Regions from separate parts of the Colwellia sp. Bg11-12 genome, predicted to be linked through region 3. Evidence: riboswitches for the same ligand, from Rfam matches in the RefSeq annotation. Region 3 holds a riboswitch; each other region holds the start of a gene.
The links. Region 3 has a riboswitch for cyclic di-GMP ahead of H4J39_RS17290 (DUF3718 domain-containing protein). Riboswitches for the same ligand answer to the same signal wherever they lie in the genome.

Region 1: linked by a shared signal. The riboswitch ahead of H4J39_RS09870 (hypothetical protein) and the one ahead of H4J39_RS17290 (DUF3718 domain-containing protein) in region 3 are both predicted to bind cyclic di-GMP.
Region 2: linked by a shared signal. The riboswitch ahead of H4J39_RS06410 (GGDEF domain-containing protein) and the one ahead of H4J39_RS17290 (DUF3718 domain-containing protein) in region 3 are both predicted to bind cyclic di-GMP.

Annotation. Positions count from the first base shown of each region.
Region 1 covers NZ_JACGUZ010000071.1:207,016-211,783, forward strand. Annotated here, with positions in the region: gene H4J39_RS09865 (EAL domain-containing protein) at 1-735, shown strand, start outside; cyclic di-GMP riboswitch class I at 996-1,075, shown strand; gene H4J39_RS09870 (hypothetical protein) at 1,369-2,190, shown strand; gene H4J39_RS19165 (hypothetical protein) at 2,218-2,343, shown strand; gene H4J39_RS09875 (EAL and HDOD domain-containing protein) at 2,421-3,653, shown strand; gene H4J39_RS09880 (hypothetical protein) at 3,813-4,013, opposite strand; tRNA gene H4J39_RS09885 (tRNA-Ile) at 4,422-4,498, opposite strand; gene H4J39_RS09890 (choice-of-anchor B family protein) at 4,663-4,768, opposite strand, start outside.
Region 2 covers NZ_JACGUZ010000059.1:101,357-106,124, forward strand. Annotated here, with positions in the region: gene H4J39_RS06405 (cytochrome c) at 53-352, opposite strand; gene H4J39_RS06410 (GGDEF domain-containing protein) at 526-1,527, opposite strand; cyclic di-GMP riboswitch class I at 1,749-1,831, opposite strand; gene H4J39_RS06415 (hypothetical protein) at 1,978-3,810, shown strand; gene H4J39_RS06420 (hypothetical protein) at 3,843-4,328, shown strand; gene H4J39_RS06425 (hypothetical protein) at 4,389-4,643, opposite strand.
Region 3 covers NZ_JACGUZ010000081.1:16,077-20,844, forward strand. Annotated here, with positions in the region: gene H4J39_RS17270 (acetyl/propionyl/methylcrotonyl-CoA carboxylase subunit alpha) at 1-457, shown strand, start outside; gene H4J39_RS17275 (hydroxymethylglutaryl-CoA lyase) at 457-1,377, shown strand; gene H4J39_RS17280 (CoA transferase subunit A) at 1,443-2,150, shown strand; gene H4J39_RS17285 (3-oxoacid CoA-transferase subunit B) at 2,172-2,828, shown strand; cyclic di-GMP riboswitch class I at 3,077-3,178, shown strand; gene H4J39_RS17290 (DUF3718 domain-containing protein) at 3,242-3,601, shown strand; gene H4J39_RS17295 (patatin-like phospholipase family protein) at 3,802-4,768, shown strand, end outside.

The DNA.
Region 1 (4,768 bases), on a different contig from region 3:
ATTAAACCTCATTATCAGCCTATAATTGAACTAAAAACAGGTAAAGTTATGGGGTGTGAGCTACTTGCTCGATTTGAAGATCATATTGGTCCTCTTTACCCTGACCAATTTATTTCTGTCGTTAGTGAGTTAGACATGTCTTGGCTCATGACGGAACATCTTATTTTACAAGCAATAGATGACTTTAAAGAGATTAAAGTGATTGATAAGCCATTTTACCTCTCCATTAATGTTTTTCCAAAAGATATTAATAATGGCAATATTCTTAAAGGTGTTGAGCTGTTAAAAAATATAACGCCTAACCTGCAAATTTGCTTTGAGGTAACAGAAGATGAAGAGTTACATTATAGTAAGGTAGGAGATACATTAGAAAAGCTTTCAAAAAGCCACATAAAAATATCTATCGATGACTTCGGTACAGGTTACTCTAATTTATCTCAGTTAAAGTTGTTAGATATTGATACATTGAAAGTAGATAAGTCATTTATTGATGAAGTGGAAACAGGTTCTATTCGGTCGACATTAATCCCTAATATTGTTTCGATAGCAGAAAAATTAGAGGCAACTATTATTGCTGAAGGCATTGAAAATAGATTACAAGTTGACGAATTATTGAAAATGGATATTGAACTTGGACAAGGTTGGTATTACGCAAAAGCTTTACCCCTTAATGAGTTTAAAGAGTATTTGCTCAGTAATAGTGATTACAAGTTTACTGATAGCATAGGATCATGAGCTAAATTTGGCACAAACAGTGAAGTTTCACTGTGACCTTTTTCGATTGATCCATGTACTATCCATCTATAAAAGTTTGAAGAAAGACAATTTATTTTCCAATGCCTATTGATGAAGCCTCAGTAAATACTGAGGTAACAATTTTTTATTTTTTAAAAAAAGAAACTTTAGGTTCATTGTTAGTTCTTGTTATCTATTACTTTTATTTCTCGTCATTTCTTGTTGTGATTTATTGTAATTTCATGTCTAATGCAAACATAACAAGTTAATAGCAAACTGATCGTGAGATCAGGACGCAAAGCCACCAGTCTACTGCAGATTAGATAGTGGGGCTACCAAGGTTATTACGTATATTCATTCTCTACTATACGTTTCTCGGGAGGACCTTCTCTCGGCGTCCTAACTTTCTTCTATTCGCTTTTCTTGTTTATTCAAATTTACGTGTAAATCATAAATGGATTTCTATTTTTTTATACTAAAGCACTTAGCGTATTTACTTTTTTATCAACGCTTTAGCTCAAAGCAAACTTATTTATAAAGACGTTTGCTTTAGTTAAAACAATATAATAAAGAAGTATCTCGGCCTTACAGAAGTAACAAAGCTAGCTAAGTCAAAATATAAGGATGCTTACAGTGTATTTAACTATTTCAGTACTGGTTGTTCTCTCTTTGTTATTAGGTGTATTAGTTGAATTTATGAAAAGCATAAAAGAGAGAAAGTGGGTCGACAAGAACAAAAAATACGTGAAGTTACAACAGATTGTAACGCGTGGACAGCGATTACTTCAGGGCTGTATGTCATTATCTTTAACCGCAGTCAGTTCGATAGTTTGCTTAGAAAGAAATTTAACGGCGCTAAATGCATTAATAAAGATAAAGCGTACGGAAAATCGTCTTGAGGCTAAAGCTGAAATAGAAAGTAAACTGCTCCATTTTCGCCAACTCCCTCCAGCGGAAGATAATTTTTATGCGCTGCTATCCATACCTCATAACGAAACAGAATTGCGGGCGATACTAAATCACAGCATGATGTTAATGATGACTTTAAAAGCAGATCAATTTAAAGGGTATGTGAATGTTGCCGATGTACAAGAAGAATTGGATCAGCTCGACATATTAACAACACGTTTAAAATCTTCGATTTTTCATATTCAAGCGAGACAAGCCTTAGATAATAAAATGTATCACGAAAGTGGTGTCTTAAATGAAAACTCACTCGCTTTATTAACAAACATAAAATCTACAGATGAGGCGATAATAAGTTTAATAAACGAAAAAATTGATGTCATAAAACTTTTCAACGAAGGTGTGGCTGGGGTTGTTGAGGCGAAGAACCATGATTTTCACGATAAATTTAAAAAACAGAGTGAAGGGCAGGAAAATAATGTGCTTAGTGACGGTTTAGATGATTTTATCTGGCAAGGTCGTAAAAAACCTTCTAAAACAACCAGCTAAAATCTTATTGTCATAAAATGATTTAGTATGTTATTTGACGCAGTTAAAATTGATACCGCTTTAGGTGATATGAAAGTTAATAAAAAAGGTGATTTTGGGTTAATAGATAGATTATTACCCGATCTATTTATTATTAATTTAAAATTTAAATAATAGTAGATGACTAAAAATGAAATGTTTTTTTATCTTCGCTTCGCTCAAATTCCTGACGGATTAGGAGAATAATAATTATGAAAGTATATACCGCAAGACAAGCCATATTGAACCGAAAAGAAAATGTTGTAGCATATGAGTTGTTATATCGAGGCGGGCCTGAAAATTTCTTTCCATCAATTAATCCCCATAAAGCAACGTCAAAATTAATTATGAGAACTCATCTTAATCAAGGGTTAGGATTAATAACTGATAATAAACCCGCCTTAATTAACTTCCCTGAAGAGTCTATTTTAAATGGGTTACCTTTAATTTTACCGCCAAAGCAAGTCGTGATAGAAATACTTGAGACCGTTTCCCCTTCTGATGAAGTTTATCAAGTATGCAAAGATTTATATCACCAAGGTTACCATTTAGCCTTAGATGATTTTGTTTATAAGCCTGAATGGAATCGTTTTTTCAATTTAATGAAACTGATCAAGTTTGATATTCAAGCTACGCCACTTGATAAAATATCCCCGTTAATTAAGAAGCTAAAAGCGAGAAAGAATCTTAAGATTCTTGCCGAAAAAGTTGAGACTAAAGAAGAATTTTTACAAGCAAAAAAATTAGGTTTTAATTTTTTTCAAGGATATTACTTCTGTCGACCTGAAATGTCAGAAAGTAATGAAATAGATAGCCACCAACCCATTTTGTTAAGTTTGATTCAAGAGTGTCTGAGAACAACATTGAATATTAAACGTATCACCAGTTATTTTGAGCGAGATGTAGGGCTTTCCTTTAAGTTATTTAAATTTATTAATTCTGGCATCTTACCGATAAGCCAAGAGATAACATCGATTAAAAGCGCATTAATATATTTAGGCGAAGCCCAAACTAAGAAATTAATTCTACTTTTAGCTGCTGGGTCGTTAGCTAAAAAAAAGCCAAAAGAATTAACACGACTCGCTATTATTAGAGCAAGATTTTGTGAATTAATCGCAGAGAAAACGATACCTGAACATACAGAGGCTAGTTTTCTGGTTGGGTTGTTTTCTTTGTTAGATGCAATGCTAGATGCACCACTTGATAAAATAGTGAATAGCTTATCGTTACCTGCTGAGGTAGTCGCAGCACTAACAAGCGATAAACCCTCTACGTTAAAATATATTCTTAGCACGGTTAGCTATTATGAAAAAGGCAGTTGGTATAACACCAAAAGAAATGCTCAAAGGATTAATGTTGATTATGAAGAATTAGCTGATTACTATCAAAATGCATTGGTGTGGGCACGTAAATATAATGACGATCCTGTGACAGATTTTGAATAAACCGGTTTTGAATAAAGTATATGATACTTTATGTCTCTTCTTCGATAGAAATAACCGTCACTATTGCCGTTAAACGGTTAATTTTGGTCATCCATAATCCTTCCCTCCTAAGGTACCGCTTAGATACAATAATGGGCCTTAAATAATTATTTTTAATCATTAATTTATTTTATAGACTGCTTCAACACCGTAATAAATGTCAGTGCCCGCTTTATCATGCACAATACGTTGCTCTTGATAGGTACCGGTAGCATTATTTTCCCAAATGAGCACACCTAATAAAACAGCGGCAGTAAACGACTCCCCGTGAAATATATAATAATGGGCATCAATTGTTACGCCTGCTATTAAAATAGGCATCACCGGAAAGACATTTTAGAGGTATTCAACCACCATAAGCTGTGAAGACTCGTTTCCCAAATAAAAGTTGTTACACTTGTCATGTTAATTCACTTAGTGAGTTGGCATGTTGTTTTTTACAATCAATTGCCCTTTGGGAGTCAGAGACAGTTAGCTTCATTTGCGCAGGAAATGCCCTTGATATGTTTGTTTATGTGGTGTTATTTATTGATGAGGCAAAAGCTAACCATGGGCTATACCCGAAGTGTTTGAACGTTAAATAATAATGTTGTGCTGGTGTTACTCAGAGAGTTACTAAAAAGGCTGGCTATTGCAAATTGTTAATGGATCGTCTTCGACACTAAAATTGATAGTACCATTGGTTTTAATAAAGTTTTGGATTTTTTTGGACTTGATTGGAAGAAAAAGTGGTGGCCCCTCCCTGACTTGAACAGGGGACCTGTCGATTATGAGTCGAATGCTCTAACCAACTGAGCTAAGGGGCCATCTTTTTATCCGCTTTAAATTGAGACTTCAACTTAAAGCGGCGTGAAGTATAAGCATTTTTTATTTTGTTGTCACTAGCGTATTTTTAAAAAATGCTAAATTTTACATTGTTCGCTTAATTGTTAGGCAATATGGGTGATTTTATATCACCATTGCCTAGATACTATTTATTGATAATGACTTTTCTCTTGGTTAATAAAGATAATGAAAGGATTGTTAACCATAATATTGAGCCACCGCTACTTTTTGTATTGGGGGTTGGTGTTACT
Region 2 (4,768 bases), on a different contig from region 3:
AGCGTTTTTTATATAATTATTGATGAACGAGGTTAAACAATAATTATTAAGTTTACTTTAAACTAGCGTAATAAGCCGCAATATTTGCGATATCTTCATCACTTAAACCCATAGCCATAGGTCCCATTATCGCATTTTTACGTGTTCCAGCTTTAAAAGCCTTTAATTGGCTCACCGTATAAGCTTCTTTTTGTCCAGCAAGATTTGGGTACATTGGAACTGCAGAGATACCTGCAACGCCATGACAAGCGGCACACATACCAGTTTTTGCTTTACCAGCAGCAACATCACCAGCAAAAACAGGAGATGCCATCATTAAAGTAGCTGCAACAGCTAAAGTAATTTTTTTCATAACTTATTTCTCTCTTAGTCGTTAGGATTTTTATACTTGCTTCAGTATATGAGAAAAGAGGATGGCTGTCGTTGACTTTCTTAAGCTAAGTAATAGCAATGCATAATTCTTTGATTTACAAACCAGAATAAACTTTTATTAGCTAAAGTCTGAATCGACTTATTCGTAAATTATTAAAAAATTAATGCGTTATTGTCAAGGGGGTAATCAGGGAGCAAGCGTCGAGCTTTCTTTAAAATATTGTTGGCATTTTCAGCGATATTAAATATTTCCACGCCAATTGATAAAGTCATTCGAGGTAATCTAATTCCCGATTTACTACTCACAAAACGAAGTTTCTCAACGCCCTGTGATATTTTATCAGCGATTTCTCTTGCGCTTGCTTTATCAACATCAGGTAAGAGTATTAAAAACTCATCTTCGCCAGAACGAATCGGCAATCCGCTGTCATCAACATAGCTATTAACTTTACTGGCTATTTTTGACAATAGAACATCGCTAATTAAATGACCAAATTGTGTATTAATTTCTGACAGTTGATTTACATTGACTAAAATCGCTGCAATCTGTCGGTTTGGATCTTCTGTTAACCATAAGTCTAAATGTTTAGACATAGCTTTACGATTATAAAGCCCTGTCAGGGGATCCATATAAATCTCTTTACGTGCTTCTTTCAATTCAACTTGTAATGCACGTGTCTTTTCACAAGTCAATGAAATATGCTCAGCAAACTTTTGTTGGTGTAGTTTAAATGCCTGAGATGCATGGCGTATACTATTTGCTGCAGAAATTGCTGTTTGTTTATCAGAAGATTGTAAGTGATCTATATTATTATCTAGGTTGGTAATAAGTTTATTAATACTTAAAGATGACTTTTGGCTATTTTTCTCAACATGAGTAACAACCTCTTCTAGTTCATCAATAATTTCGTCTCTGAAGTTACTCTGACCTAAAATGTATTGACGGTAGTTTTCTTCAATAAAGAAATTATCGAGTTTCTTACCTGAGGTAAGTTGATTTTCAATGGTTGTATTAAGTGGAATATTTTTCTTATTAATATATTCGTAGCTTACTGCATAATTAATAGGGCTGACAGGCAAATACCACCGCTGTAATTGTTTTACAGCCATATTCATTTTTTGTTCAGCTTGTTTTATGGAATCATGATATTTCATCGTTCCATCTCAATATAAGCACCCAAGTAAAATTTTGTTAGCCTATCTTCTAGTAAAAACAAGTAAAGTGCCAGATATATTTTTTATTGAAAAAAATAGAGCTTTTATTAACACTTGTTATTTAGTATCTAGATATTGAGTGGTAGAAAAAGGGAGGAAGGCGCGCAAAGTATACCGAAAGCAAACTGTTCAAGAATAGACAAGCCCCCACTATATCTAAATTTGGCAGTTCCGCTATCTTAGGTTTCCCCTTAGACCGGTAACTTTGCGTCTCTAGCTTTCACTAGATTTGCCCTTTTCGAGTTTTAGAAACTCGAATTTCATTATAAGCGTTGAACTATGCTTGTAAACCTTTATTATGAATATTCGTTGAACTTTAACTTAAACCTATAAATAAAAGATAAATTTATAGTTGATAACTACTCATTAAATCAAGGATTTTAGCTAATAATGTTTTATAAATTGCTGGTGATTCTTTGCTTTTTTATGGTTACTTCATTTTGTTTTGCTAGTGATACTCTAAAGATTGAACAAAATATTAAAGATGTCGAACGGTATTTTTTACAAGAATCTGAAAACCTTCCGTATGAAGAAATAATTACCCTATCAATAAATATTCTTGGATCCCGAGAAAATTATACGACGCAAACCCGTGGTAAAATCTTTATTTTACTTGCCGATGTTGCTAATAATAAAGGCGAAGATGCTGATGCTTTGCAATTTGCACAGGACGGGCTCTCTTTGCAAGGACTTAGTCATTCGATAAAATTCAATTTACTCCTTAAAGTTGCCCATGGTTATTATTTACAGGAAAAATATGCGCAAACACAAGATTTTGCCACAAGGGTAATTTTAATGGCAGAGTCCTCTGATGTTTTGAAATATCGATTGGTTGCACTCAGTTATCGAGCGGTTAGCTATGCTTTGCAAAGTGAAAATGATTTAGCGATGAATGATCTTAATCAAGTTGAGGTGTTAATATCAGTGAATCCTCAATATAGGGATCACCTTTGCTTGTTAGAGATATTGGCAACAGCGCACTATTATTTAGGAGATTATCAAACTGCACTTACCATGCAAAATAAATTATTAACGCTAAAATTTGATTTAGATAAACTGGCAAATATTGATCAAACTTACCTACATTTAGGGCGTGCTTATTTTCAGTTAAATTTACTTGATGATGCCTATAATGCTTATTGGGAAGCGCAAAAAAGTAGTGAAAATAAAAACGCTCCAATTCGTGTTGCCTATGCTAAGTTAGGCTTGGCAGAGGTATTACTTAAACAAAGAGAGTTTCAAGATTCACACAACTGGCTGTTATCGGCAAGCGCTACATTTAATGAAAAAAGCTTAAATAAACCTTATTTAACTTCATTAATCTTATTGGCTGAGACTGCAAATCATTTAGACAATAACGCTTTATATCAACATTATCTTCAATTAGCTGAATTAATGGCTAAAAATGTAAAGTTATCAATAAAACAGAGTAAATTGTTACTTTTACTTAGTGATATGTACCAGCAAAATGGCGATTATAAAAATGCCTTAGAACTGCACAAAAATTATCTTGAGCTCCTCCAACATTTTCAAAAAAAGTCCCAGCCATCATTAGCTATTAATACTCCTCAAATGTTGAGTGCAAATAACAAAAGTCTAAAATTAATGCTCAATTTGACTGAAAAAAGTAAATTACACAGTCAGTTTAGTGCAAAGTATATCGCTCAAAAAGAGATAATATATCTTTTAAGTTTTATAGTTTTTATCTTGCTGATTACGTTGGCTTATTTTTGGTTAAGACAAAGAACATTGCGGTCGAAACAGGTCTATGATGAAGTTGAACAACCAATATTTTATTTAGTCACTCCCTCTCAAACCAAAAGAAACTATCAGCTAAACTATAAGATGGCGAGAAAATATGATTATCCACTCGCGGTTGGTTATTTGTCAGTGATCAATTGGCAAGAGTTATCCTTTCACTTTAATGACAAAATTATGCTTGAGGTTTCGAAAACATTAGCGACTTTACTTAATGAATCAAAAGGTGAATTTGATGAAGCAGGCACTATTAACGATGGTGAATATCTACTCTTAGGGCCTCATCAAACAGAAAGTGAAATAGCCGCTAAATTACATGGTCTAGCTGAGGCAATTAAGGTAAGATTCTTCGCCAATTTGGGAGATTATTCGGTGAAAATTGGTTATGCTTACGGCTTGCCAACTGCTCAAGATATTGATCCTTATATCTTTTTGTCACGTTTAAGTGAAACCACTAAAGCGTAATAGAATATTGTTTTTATATTAATAGGTTTTATATGATTTTTGTATTATCCATAGCAGTGCTTTTCATTGCTTTGAGTGTTTATTTTTATTTTCGGGCGGAAGGATTACAACGAGCATTATCTAATGCGAAAAAAGAATTCTATAGCACACAAAAAGAAAATAAGCTTTACATGGACTCAATGGCACTTATCGCTAAGCGACATGAGGGCTTTGTGAAAAATCGATTACAAATAATTAAAGAAAATGAAATACTCGAGCTCGAAACGATTGAGATCATTACACCGCTTATTAATAACTATGCCGCTATTTTTATTGAGTGTTTAAAAGGAAAGGGTAAGCTGCAACCTATCGCTAAAAAGTGTTATGAAAGTTACGGCGATGAAAGCTTTAACAAATTAGTCGCTTATGTGTCTAAACAAGATGCGAGCATAAAGCGTATGTGGTCAAGTAATAATTTAAGTGGCTACATTTCTTTAATTGAAGCGCTATTACTTAGTAATATAAAGGAAGATGCTTAGTTAAGGCATTTATCCGGAACAGCTTTTTTTGAAAATAACAAATAATAAGAGAGCTTATTTTTAAGGTCGAATAGTAATACTTGGTGTTGAATTTACTTCACCTTCACCATTAATCGTGGCTGTTTTACCATTGCATTGTAATATAGCTAAACTGCCATTATTACTATTTCTGATAAAAGATAAGTCGTAACCAAACTGTGTCATGCTACTTGCAGCAAACTTCTGTGCGAGTGATAGTTTATCCCATAAAGATGCTTCTTCAGGAGTATATTGCCTTCTCTCTAATAACACTTCTCTTTCTAGTAACGCTTCCATTATAATCTCTTCGTATTTTTAGTCTGTTATATTCGATATAAGTAGATACTACCTTGCAGCGTATGAATTTTCAACAATTTTAAAATGCTGCTAAAGATATAAATTATAAATATGTTATAGTCGAA
Region 3 (4,768 bases):
TCAAGGTGATCGAAGTTATTATTTAATTTCTGTCAGTGGTCGCACCGTTGATTGCCAAGGTAGAATTGAAGGCGATACATTGCATGTAAGTATTGATGGCTATCGCAGCCAAGCCACCATCGCCCATAATATCTCGAGCTCAGGTGACCAAATAAGTTTATATCGTCAAAACGGTGTTTTTAACTTTATTAACATTAAGCCTGATTGCGGCGACAATAATGCTGATGATAATCATGGCGGCCTATTAGCACCCATGAACGGTACTATGGTCAGCGTGTTAGTGAACGCCGGTGATAAAGTCGCTAAAGACCAACCATTGATGATCATGGAAGCGATGAAAATGGAGCACACCATTAGAGCCCCTGAAGACGGTACCATTGATACCTTATTTTACGCCGAAGGTGACATGGTTGATGGCGGCAGTGAGTTACTTGCTTTTACGCCAGAGGAAGTATAATGAGTTCTTTTGCTAATAATGAATTACCTAAACAAGTAAAAATCGTTGAAGTTGGCCCACGTGACGGCTTACAAAATGAAAAACAACAGATTAGCGCAGAAGATAAAATAGCCTTGATAAATTTGCTCAGCGAAGCCGGAGTCAATTACATTGAAAGTGGCAGCTTTGTTTCACCGAAATGGGTGCCACAAATGGCAACATCGAGTGATGTTTTCAATGGTATAGCGCGAAAAAAAGGTGTCACTTACGCAGCTCTCACTCCTAATATGAAAGGCTTTGAAGCTGCTGTTGCGGTAAATGCTAATGAAGTTGCCATATTTGGTGCCGCTTCTGAAGCCTTTAGCCAGAAAAATATTAACTGTTCTATTGCCGAAAGTCTCGAACGGTTTGAACCGATAATGACCGCAGCAAAACAAGCGAATATACCAGTACGTGGCTATGTGTCTTGTGTGGTTGGCTGTCCCTATGAAGGTGAAGTTGATCCACAGAAAGTCGCTGAAGTTGCTGAAAAACTTTACAAGATGGGCTGTTACGAAATATCGCTTGGCGATACTGTTGGTGTCGGTACTCCGATGAGCGTACAGAAGATGCTGCAAGCGGTAAGTGCCCGTGTACCAAAAGCTAAGCTAGCTGTTCATTTTCATGATACTTATGGTCAGGCGTTAACTAACATTTACACTGCTTTACAAAATGGCATTGCTGTTATTGACAGTGCCATTGCGGGTTCAGGTGGTTGCCCTTATGCTAAAGGCGCTTCTGGTAATGTTGCTACTGAAGATGTTGTTTATTTATTGAATGGTTTGAATATTGATACGGGTATCAATTTAGATAAATTAGTACGTGCTGGTTGGTTTATCAGTGATAAATTAGGTAAAACACCTTCATCTAAAGTGTCTAATGCGTACCGCGCACAAGCATAAATATAATAAAAAATAGCAGTGTATTATAAATACACCGCAGATATCAATTTAATGAGGATTGAATAATGGCCGGATTTGACAAAGTAGTATCAAGCTACGAAGAAGCGATGGCAGGACTTGAAGACGGTATGACTGTTATTTCAGGTGGCTTTGGTTTATGTGGTATTCCAGAGAACCTAATTAGTGAAATAAAACGTAAAGGTACTAAAGCGTTAACACTTGTTTCAAATAATTGTGGTGTTGACGATTTTGGTTTAGGTGTATTACTACAAGACCGTCAAATCAAAAAAATCGTTGCTTCTTATGTGGGTGAAAACGCTGAGTTTGAACGCCAAATGATGAATGGAGAATTAGAAGTAGAACTGACACCACAAGGCACACTCGCTGAAAAAATGCGAGCCGGTGGTGCTGGTATACCCGCTTTCTTTACAGCAACAGGTTACGGAACGCCCGTAGCAGAAGGTAAAGAAGAGCGTGAAATTGAGGGAAGAATGTATATCCTTGAACCTGCCATTAAAGGCGACTTTGCTATTATTAAAGCATGGAAAGCTGACCGTTACGGTAACTTGGTTTATAGAAAAACAGCACGAAACTTTAATCCCATGGCAGCAACAGCAGGTAAAATTACCGTTGTTGAAGTTGAAGAAATTGTTGAACCTGGTGAGTTAGACCCCGACCAAATTCATACCCCAGGTATTTACGTTGATCGCCTTATTCTAGGGTCATTTGAGAAACGCATTGAACAACGCACTGTTCGTATTGCTCAGTCATAAAATAATTTTGGAGGTTTAATCATGGCTTTATCAAGAGAACAACTAGCACAACGCGTAGCACAAGAATTACAAGACGGATATTACGTTAATTTAGGTATCGGCATTCCAACACTCGTTGCTAACTTCATTCCAGCAGGAATAGAAGTTATGTTGCAGTCTGAAAATGGCTTACTCGGCATGGGACAATTTCCCACTGAAGATGAGATTGACGCCGACTTAATTAATGCAGGTAAACAAACAGTCACTATGGCAAAAGGCGCTTCTGTCTTTGATAGCGCAGAGTCTTTTGCAATGATCCGTGGTGGTCATGTCGACTTGACCGTACTTGGCGCTTTTGAAGTTGATGTAAACGGTAACATCGCTTCGTATATGATCCCCGGTAAACTCATAAAAGGCATGGGCGGCGCAATGGATTTAGTTGCTGGTGCTGATAACATTATTGTTACCATGACCCATGCATCAAAGCATGGCGTGTCAAAATTACTCTCTAACTGTACTTTGCCATTAACCGGTAAAGGTTGCATTAAAAGAGTACTGACTGATTTAGCTTTTATTGAAATTAAAGACGGTAAATTCCATTTATTAGAGCGCGCGCCAGGTGTAAGTGTTGAAGAAATTATAAAACTCACTGAAGGTGAATTAATTGTACCCAATAATGTCCCTGAAATGAAATTTTAACAATTAAACACCACCTGTTTACCAGAAAAAAACAAAGAAGAGAGATGACTCTCTTTTTTGTTACAAATTTTCACCTCTGCTAAAAATCGCCATAATTTATAAACAATAGATACTTTTTAATTAAGTTCTTGTTTTACTTGTGAAATATAACCATAGAAAACAATTAATTTTAAATAAGTAGTCGCTCACCTTTACAATTTTGCACATTTGTCTTGCATTTAATTACTCAATTAGCAATACTAAAAGAGACAAAGAAAAGGCAAAACACGTGAAATCGTGTTACGCAAAACCACCGGTCTAAGGGATTTATGTTTTTATAATGTAGATCCTATGACAGCGGAGTCACCTCGTTATACAAGGTACATCCCGTGGTTTTTTCCTTTACTAACTAAATTTATTAAAAGGTTACTAAAATGAAAAAATTATTACTAGCTTCTACCATCACTATTTTAACACTGACGTCTGTTGTATCGGCGCCGAAAGCACAAGCATCTAACATTGCACAAAGTATTTGTCAGTATGTTGCTGCGGACGACAAAAAACGCATGCGTACATTTTTAAAAACGAATAGATTAAAAATTCGTAGTATCTTTAAAGGTATTGAGTGTAATGGACAGAATCTGTTGGCGTTTGCATCGTCTCAGGGTTCAGTTAAAACAGGTTCTTTGATGATTTCAAAATTACCAAAGAAAGTTGTCTCAGCTAACTTAACTATTTTGCAAGCCGGATCGCAACCATTGATAGACGCAGCTAACGAACGTGTTAGCAGCTAAACTTATTCTTTAGTAGACGTTATTTGTTAAACCAAGTGTACAGTTTTACTAGATAATAATTCTATGTCATTTAAAAAACCTGCTTCTGCAGGTTTTTTTTTCACCTATTTTCTTCCAAACCTATTTTTCACTCACTAAGCCCTAGCACAGCGCTATGAAACTGATTAAACTATACTCATATTAATAAAATTGCGATTTACATGTTAACCAAGAGAAATTATAAAGACAGTAAGAATGCTTTAATACTTACTGGTGGTGGGGCCCGAGCGGCTTATCAAGTAGGCGTACTTTCTGCAATATCCAAATTTGTTCCAAGAAATCATGGTATCCCCTTTCCTATTATATGTGGTACTTCTGCTGGTGCCATCAATACCACAGCATTGGCATGTTACTCGTCATGCTTTCATCTTGGGGTAAAGAAGCTTGAATGGGTCTGGAAAAACATTAATACCAGTAGAGTTTATCATAGCGACGGTATCAGAGTTTTTTCTCATTTAGCTAAAGGTATGCTCGCTAGTTTCCAAGCTGATTATGCGAATAAAAGTGCGCGTAGTTTACTAAACAATGCGCCACTTCGTGACATGCTAAATATGGTTGTTGACTTTAAGCGCATCGACGCCAATATTATACGCGGTTACTTATCAGCGGTTTCTATTACTGCATCAAGCTATAGTAATGGGGATTCAATCAGTTTTTATCAATCAGAAGAGTCTATTTCGCCATGGTTTAGGGCTAAACGTCGTGGTGAGCCTTGTCAAATTAACAGTGAGCACTTAATGGCCTCTGCTGCTATCCCATTGGTATTTCCTTCGATAAAAATTCGCCAAGAGCATTATGGTGATGGCTCTATACATCAGCTTTCCCCCTTAAGTCCAGCCATACATTTAGGTGGAGAAAACCTATTTATTATTGGTGTTGATCAACCTAAAGCCCCACTTCATAGTAAAGTAAACAACCCTCATCCACCAACAACATCGACTGTGGCTGGTCATTTACTTGATACTATTTTTTCAGATACGTTGCACAGTGACATAGAACGCTTAGAGCGAATTAACGAAACAATAAAGCTTATACCGCCAGAAGTGAGAAAAGAAAAAGATGGCTTAAAACCTATATCGTCTTTTCTGATTAATCCAAGTCATGACTTTAACGCTATCGCCGTAGATT